Linked DNA regions of Streptomyces liliifuscus. The protein of the gene in region 1 interacts with the protein of each later gene in a pairwise test. Links are inferred from orthologs where the notes say so. Each region holds a gene or a part of one and is shown on either strand. Other genes may lie near its edges. The genes, in order: JEQ17_RS35780 and JEQ17_RS16105.

Evidence for each region.
Region 2: the proteins of JEQ17_RS35780 (region 1) and JEQ17_RS16105 interact in binary tests that used the Escherichia coli proteins (3 or more experiments, as listed by UniProt). The link is inferred for Streptomyces liliifuscus from one-to-one orthologs.

What each region holds. Positions count from the first base shown.
Region 1 is NZ_CP066831.1:8,299,206-8,302,445, reverse strand. The notes cover bases 307-3,240. They hold JEQ17_RS35780 (ABC-F family ATP-binding cassette domain-containing protein), read right to left. Parts: upstream 2,606-3,240; coding sequence 1,007-2,605; downstream 307-1,006. Other genes in these bases: JEQ17_RS35775 (hypothetical protein), read right to left, coding at 2,752-3,240; JEQ17_RS35785 (helix-turn-helix domain-containing protein), read right to left, coding at 400-621. In the rest of the region: JEQ17_RS35790 (enoyl-CoA hydratase/isomerase family protein), read right to left, coding at 1-266. UniProt on the Escherichia coli protein: Genetic data indicate it may be involved in ribosome assembly or function.
Region 2 is NZ_CP066831.1:3,827,802-3,832,413, reverse strand. Bases 43-4,348 are described here. They hold JEQ17_RS16105 (multifunctional oxoglutarate decarboxylase/oxoglutarate dehydrogenase thiamine pyrophosphate-binding subunit/dihydrolipoyllysine-residue succinyltransferase subunit), read right to left. Parts: upstream 4,044-4,348; coding sequence 243-4,043; downstream 43-242. Other genes in these bases: JEQ17_RS16100 (HAMP domain-containing sensor histidine kinase), read right to left, coding at 4,340-4,348; fxsT (FxSxx-COOH system tetratricopeptide repeat protein), read left to right, coding at 43-127. Also shown: more of fxsT, read left to right, coding at 1-42; more of JEQ17_RS16100, read right to left, coding at 4,349-4,612. UniProt on the Escherichia coli protein: E1 component of the 2-oxoglutarate dehydrogenase (OGDH) complex which catalyzes the decarboxylation of 2-oxoglutarate, the first step in the conversion of 2-oxoglutarate to succinyl-CoA and CO(2).

The DNA.
Region 1 (3,240 bases):
AGATCGATGAAGGACGGCTCGCCGTCGAACCCCTCGGGAGTGAACGCCTGCCGGTCGAGCCCCGCGGAGAAGGACTTGCCTTCGGCGCGCAGCAGGACGACACGGACGGTGCCCGGCAGCAACTGCCCCGCCTCGGCCAGTGCCCGCCACAGAGCGGGGCTCTGCGCGTTGCGCTTGGCCGGGTTGGTCAGCGTCACCGTGGCGATCGCGTCGTCGACGGTGAGCCGTACGCCGTCCTTGTCGAGCAGCGGGTCGAACGAAGCCATGGGGGGGCCTCCGATGTGTGCGGTCAGAGCGGGTGCCGTAGGAGCACACCCTTAAGTGACTGCACAGTAACCACCCGGGCGGTCAATCGACCGACCGGGTGGCCACCATCGGAGAACGAGGAGCCGCCCGGCGTCAGGCCGACGCGGCCTTCTTGCCCCGCGTCGCTCCGCCACGCCCACGGAGCGTGACGCCCGACTCACTGAGCATCCGGTGTACGAAGCCATACGAGCGGCCGGTCTCCTCGGCCAGCGCCCGGATGCTCGCACCGGAGTCGTACTTCTTCTTCAGGTCTGCCGCGAGCTTGTCGCGCGCGGCGCCGGTTACCCGGCTGCCCTTCTTCAGAGTCTCGGCCACCCGTGCCTCCTCATGGGAAGTGCGCTCTGGACTTCTCATGATCACCCCTCAAGAGCTTCCTGGCCACCCATTCGGCAAGGTCCGTGCGACAAGCTTTGGGTCATGGAAGCCCGTCACCATGAGCGGAATACGGAATTCCGCGCGCGCTTGTCCGTACGGCCGAACGGGTTCATCCACGAAGTGCCAGGTCAGCGACGTGCGACGGCCGGACCCTTGGGAATGCGGGGCCCGGCCGGAAAATCGATGTAGGACACACCTCGGTACGAGGAGATCTCACACAGATGATGGATCACGGATAAGCCGAATGATCCATACGCAGTGGATCAGTGGTTCGATCAAGCACCGATGACCGCTTCCGCGGGCCGCTCCGGGCTCCGTGCCGGGCTCAGGCGAGGGCCACCAGATCCGCGTAGTCGGACCCCCACAGGTCCTCGACGCCGTCGGGCAGCAGGATGATCCGCTCCGGCTGGAGCGCCTCGACGGCACCCTCGTCGTGGGTGACGAGGACGACGGCGCCCTTGTAGGTGCGCAGTGCGCCGAGGATCTCCTCGCGGCTGGCCGGGTCGAGGTTGTTCGTCGGCTCGTCGAGGAGGAGGACGTTCGCGGACGACACCACGAGGGTGGCGAGCGCGAGGCGGGTCTTCTCGCCGCCGGAGAGGACCCCGGCCGGCTTGTCGACGTCGTCGCCGGAGAACAGGAACGAGCCGAGCGTCTTTCGGACCTCGACCAGGTCCAGGTCGGGGGCCGCGGAGCGCATGTTCTCCAGGACCGTGCGCGCGGGGTCGAGGGTCTCGTGCTCCTGCGCGTAGTAGCCGAGCTTGAGGCCGTGCCCCTCTATGACCTGGCCGGTGTCGGGCTTCTCGGCGCCGCCGAGGAGGCGGAGCAGAGTCGTCTTGCCGGCGCCGTTCAGACCGAGGATGACGACTCGGGAGCCCTTGTCGATGGCCAGGTCGACGTCGGTGAAGATCTCCAGCGAGCCGTACGACTTCGACAGGCCCTCGGCCATCAGCGGGGTCTTGCCGCAGGGGGACGGCTCGGGGAAGCGCAGCTTGGCGACCTTGTCGGACTTCCGCTCGGCCTCGAGACCCGCGAGGAGCTTGTCCGCGCGCTTGGCCATGTTCTGGGCGGCGACGGTCTTGGTGGCCTTGGCGCGCATCTTGTCGGCCTGCGAGTGGAGCGCGGAGGCCTTCTTCTCGGCGTTCTGCCGCTCGCGCTTGCGGCGCTTCTCGTCGGCCTCGCGCTGCTGCTGGTAGAGCTTCCAGCCCATGTTGTAGACGTCGATCTGGGCGCGGTTGGCGTCCAGGTAGAACACCTTGTTGACGACCGTCTCGACCAGGTCGACATCGTGGGAGATCACGATGAAGCCGCCGCGGTAGGTCTTCAGGTAGTCGCGCAGCCAGACGATCGAGTCGGCGTCGAGGTGGTTCGTCGGCTCGTCGAGGAGCAGGGTGTCCGCGTCCGAGAAGAGGATGCGGGCCAGCTCGATACGGCGGCGCTGACCGCCGGAGAGCGTATGGAGGGGCTGGCCGAGCACCCGGTCGGGCAGGTTGAGCGCGGCGGCGATGGTGGCGGCCTCGGCCTCGGCGGCGTATCCGCCCTTGGTGAGGAACTCCGTCTCCTGGCGCTCGTACTGGCGCATCGCCTTCTCGCGGGTGGCGCCCGAGCCGTTCGCGATGCGCTGTTCGTTCTCGCGCATCTTGCGGATCAGGGTGTCCAGGCCACGTGCGGACAGGACGCGGTCGCTGGCCAGCATGTCGAGATCGCCAGTACGCGGGTCCTGCGGGAGATAGCCGACCTCGCCGGAGCGGGTGACGGTGCCGCCGGCGGGGACGCCCTCGCCTGCGAGGACCTTGGTGAGGGTCGTCTTGCCGGCGCCGTTGCGGCCGACCAGACCGATGCGGTCGCCCTTGGTGATGCGGAAGGTCGCGGACTCGATGAGAACGCGGGCGCCGGCGCGGAGCTCGACACCGGAGGCGGAAATCACGGACAGACTCCTGGGCAGGGTTGATGACGGGGTGGGCGGCTGGGATCGTTCACGCCGTCTAGTGCGCGAGGAGAATGGCCATGGGCCAAGTCTAACGGGGCGGTGCAACCACTTTTCCTGCGTGCGGGTGTTCGGAAGTGTGACGCTCATTGCCCCGGCGGAGTGCGGTGCGGGGTGATCCGGCCGAGACGGTCCACCGCGATCAGCTGGGCGGTCCAGGCCCTTCCCGGGCAGGGCTGCGCGACCAGGAGCACCGCTCCGAGCCGTACCGCCCGCCCGGGTGCGAAGACGCAGCCCCTGCGCGCGGGCAGCACCCAGCGCAGGTCACCGTCCTCGACGCGGTACGCGGTGACGCGCCGCGGGGTGACGACGGCGAGCATCCCCCGGTCGAGGTTCCGCAGCACTCCGGCGCCGCCGTGGTCCGCGAGCCAGTCGGCTGCGCCGGGTAGGCCCCTGTGCCAGCGGACGGCTCCGTGGGAGGTGGCAGTGACCAGTCCGTCGTCCCAGAGCGTGATCGCGTCCCCGCGCGCGGGCAGCACGGCCAGCGGCCTGCGGCCCTCGCGCCCGTAGGTCCACCGCGGCTCCCCGGTCCGTTCGTCGTACGCCTCGACCGTGGCCCCGCGTGTGACCAGCCG
Region 2 (4,612 bases), 4.5 Mb from region 1 along the record:
GGCGGGGAAGCTGGAGGAGGACGGTCTTCTCTCACTCACCCGCACCCTGGGCGCCCAGCACCCGCACACCATCTCGGCCCGCCAGCGCACCCGGCCCTACTGGGACTTCGAGCCCTATCTCGGCTGAGGGCAGAGCCCAGAAGCCCAGCGGTCGACGGACAGCCGAAAGGGCCCGGCCCCGAGTCTGAGACTCGGGGCCGGGCCCTTGTTCGCGTACGTACTGAACCACGCGTTCGAAGCCGTCAGGCCTCGAACACCTCACGCACCAACTGCTCCTGCTCGGCCTGGTGCCGCTTCGCCGAGCCCACGGCCGGTGAAGAGGACGCCGGACGGGAGATCCGCCGCAGCCGCTCCCCGTGGGGAACGTCCGCGCCGACCGCCAGGTCCAGGTGGTCGATCAGGTTGAGCGCGATGAACGGCCAGGCACCCTGGTTCGCCGGCTCCTCCTGGGCCCACAGGTACTTCTCGGCGTTCGGGTACTTGGCGATCTCCGCCTGGAGCTCGGCACCCGGGAGCGGGTACAGGCGCTCGATGCGGATGATGGCCGTGTCCGTCGAGCCGCGCTTGGTGCGCTCCGCGTCGAGGTCGTAGTAGACCTTGCCCGCGGTGAAGACGACCTTGCGGACCGCGGACGGGTCCACGGACGCGTCGCCGATGACCGGACGGAAGCCGCCCGTCGTGAACTCCTCCGCCTTCGACGCGGCCGCCTTGAGGCGGAGCATCGACTTCGGGGTGAAGACCACCAGCGGCTTGTGGTGCGGGTTGTGCACCTGCCACCGCAGGAGGTGGAAGTAGTTCGACGGGAGGGTCGGCATCGCGACCGTCATGTTGTTCTGCGCGCAGATCTGCAGGAAGCGCTCGGGACGCGCGGACGAGTGGTCCGGGCCCTGGCCCTCGTAGCCGTGGGGGAGGAGAAGCGTGACGCCGCTCGTCTGGCCCCACTTCTGCTCCGCCGACGAGATGAACTCGTCCACGACCGTCTGGGCGCCGTTGACGAAGTCGCCGAACTGCGCCTCCCACATGACCAGGGACTCGGGCCTCGCGAGCGAGTAGCCGTACTCGAAGCCCATCGCCGCGTACTCGCTCAGGAGCGAGTCGTAGATGTTGTAACGGGCCTGGTCCTCGGACATGTACTGGAGCGGGGTGAAGTCCTCGCCCGTCTCACGGTCGATCAGCACCGCGTGGCGCTGGCCGAACGTGCCGCGGCGGGAGTCCTGGCCCGAGAGGCGCACCGGGGTGCCCTCAAGGAGCAGGGAGCCGATGGCCAGCGTCTCGCCCATGCCCCAGTCGATCGTGCCGTCCTCGACCATGGCCGCGCGGCGCTGCAGCTGGGGCAGCAGACGCGGGTGGACCGTAACGCGCTCGGGGATGTTGACCTGGGACTCGGCGATCCGCTTGACGACCTCCTGGGAGACCGCCGTGGTGACGGTCACCGGGAACTCGGGCTGCGCGTCCGGGACATGGGCCTCGGCCGGCGCGTTGGTCGCCTCACGGACCTCCGTGAAGACCTTCTCCAGCTGGCCCTGGTAGTCCTGCAGCGCCTGCTCGGCCTCTTCCAGCGTGATGTCGCCACGACCGATGAGCGACTCGGTGTAGAGCTTGCGCACCGAGCGCTTCTTGTCGATCAGGTCGTACATCAGCGGCTGGGTGAAGGCCGGGTTGTCCGACTCGTTGTGACCGCGGCGGCGGTAGCAGATGAGGTCGATCACCACGTCCTTGTTGAACGCCTGACGGAACTCGAAGGCCAGGCGCGCGACGCGCACCACCGCCTCCGGGTCGTCGCCGTTCACGTGGAAGATCGGGGCCTCGATCATGCGGGCCACGTCGGTCGAGTACATGGAGGAGCGCGAGGACTCGGGCGCCGCCGTGAAGCCGACCTGGTTGTTGATGACCACGTGGACCGTGCCGCCGGTGCGGTAGCCCCGCAGCTGCGACATGTTCAGGGTCTCCGCGACCACGCCTTGGCCCGCGAAGGCCGCGTCGCCGTGCAGAGCCACCGGCAGGACCGTGAAGTCCGTGCCGCCCTTGTTGATGACGTCCTGCTTGGCGCGGACCACACCCTCCAGGACCGGGTCGACCGCCTCCAGGTGCGAGGGGTTGGCGGCCAGCGAGACCTTGATCTGCTCGCCGTCCAGACCGGTGAACACGCCCTCGGCGCCCAGGTGGTACTTCACGTCGCCGGAGCCGTGCATCGACTTCGGGTCGAGGTTGCCCTCGAACTCCCGGAAGATCTGCGCGTACGACTTGCCGACGATGTTCGCCAGGACGTTCAGGCGGCCGCGGTGGGCCATGCCGATGACGACCTCGTCGAGGCGGGACTCCGCCGCGCTGTCGAGCACCGCGTCGAGCAGCGGGATGACGGACTCGCCGCCCTCCAGGGAGAACCGCTTCTGGCCGACGTACTTCGTCTGCAGGAAGGTCTCGAAGGCCTCCGCGGCGTTCAGCCGGCGCAGGATGCGCAGCTGCTCCTCGCGCTCCGGCTTGGTGTTGGAGCGCTCGATGCGGTCCTGGATCCACTTGCGCTGCTTCGGGTCCTGGATGTGCATGAACTCGACGCCGGTGGTGCGGCAGTACGAGTCGCGCAGGACACCGAGGATGTCGCGCAGCTTCATCATCGACTTGCCGGCGAAACCGCCGACCGCGAACTCGCGCTCCAGGTCCCACAGGGTGAGCCCGTGCTCGGTGATGTCCAGGTCGGGGTGCTTGCGCTGCTTGTACTCCAGCGGGTCGGTGTCGGCCATGACGTGGCCGCGGACCCGGTAGGAGTGGATCAGCTCGAAGACGCGGGCGGCCTTCGTGACGTCGTCGTCGTGCGAGGCGTCGATGTCCTTGAGCCAGCGGACCGGCTCGTACGGAATGCGCAGGGCCTCGAAGATCTCGTCGTAGAAGCCGTTCTCGCCGAGGAGGTAGTTCGCGACGATGCGCAGGAACTCGCCCGACGCGGCGCCCTGGATCACCCGGTGGTCGTAGGTCGACGTGAGCGTCATGACCTTCGAGATGCCGAGCTTGTTCAGGGTGTCCTGGGACGTGCCCTGGAACTCCGCCGGGTAGTCCATCGAGCCGACGCCCATGATGACCGACTGACCGGGCATCAGACGCGGGACGGAGTGGACGGTGCCGAGGCCGCCGGGGTTGGTCAGCGAGACCGTGACACCGGTGAAGTCGTCCATCGTCAGCTTGCCGTCACGGGCGCGGCGGACGATGTCCTCGTAGGCCTGCCAGAACTCGAAGAAGTTCAGCGTCTCGGCCTTCTTGATGCCCGCGACGACGAGCTGGCGGTCGCCGTTGGGCTTCACCAGGTCGATGGCGAGGCCGAAGTTGATGTGCTCCGGCTTGACCAGGGTCGGCTTGCCGTCCTTCTCCACGAAGGAGTAGTTCATGGACGGCATGGCCTTGATGGCCTGCACCATCGCGTAGCCGATGAGGTGGGTGAAGGAGATCTTCCCGCCCCGGGCACGCTTCAGGTGGTTGTTGATGACGATGCGGTTGTCGAAGAGCAGCTTCACCGGGACCGCGCGCACGGACGTGGCCGTGGGCAGCTCCAGCGAGGCGTTCATGTTCTTCGCGACCGCGGCGCTCGGTCCGCGCAGCGTCACGTACTCCGGGCCCGCGGGAGCCTCCGACGCCGGTGCGGCCTTGGCGGCGGCCGGCTTGGCCGCGGCGGGCTTCGCCGGAGCCGCTGCGGGAGCGGCGGCGGCAGGCTTCGCCGGTGCGGCGGCCGCGGGCTGCGGCGCCGCGGGTGCGGCCGGGGCCGGAGCGGCCTGAGCCGGAGCCGCGGGTGCGGCAGGGGCGGCCGGCGGGACCGTGGTGGTACCCGCGGCCCCCGCGGCCGCGGCACCCGACGGAGCCGAGGCGGCGACGCCGCCCGGCTTGTAGTCGGCGAAGAAGTCCCACCAGGCTCGGTCTACCGAATTCGGGTCCTGGAGGTACTGCTGATAGATCTCGTCGACGAGCCACTCATTGGGACCGAACGCAGCAGCGGGGTTCTTCCCGGCTTGGTCCTCGGTCGAGGTGCTCGAGTTACTGGGGGACTGTGGCGACACGGCGGCAACCGCCCTCTTCCGCTTCACAAGGTGATGGACAGCGGGAATAAAGGCTACGCCTCCCGGACCGCGTAGGTCAGGCCGGGCCTGGTCATCGTCGCGTAAGTCACATCGAAAAGCGTGTTTCGGTGGTGGAAATGGCGGGAAACAAGCGAGGTTCCGATGCGGAACCGACACGTCGGGTCAGGACTGCGGCCCCGAAAGGCCGAGCCTCCGTACGAGGACCGCGCGATGACACGTGTCCTGCTGCCCGATCACACGTTTCACACATGGATCTTGGGCTCTCGATTTGAACCCTACGTCAACCTGTCAAGGGAAGGCACTCCCGGAAGAGTGACCTGGATCCGGCAACCACGCGGGGATTCGGCCACACCGATCCGGCCGCCGTGCAGATCCACCGCCCAGCGGGCGATCGCGAGCCCGAGGCCCGTACCGCCGTCGCTGCCGGGGCCGTGCGGGGCGGCCACGCCGCCGCGGTTGAACCGCTCGAAGACCCGGTGCCACTCCGAGCGCGGGATGCCCGGACCCTCGTCCAGGACCTCCAGGTCCAGCGACTCGTGTCCCTCGCC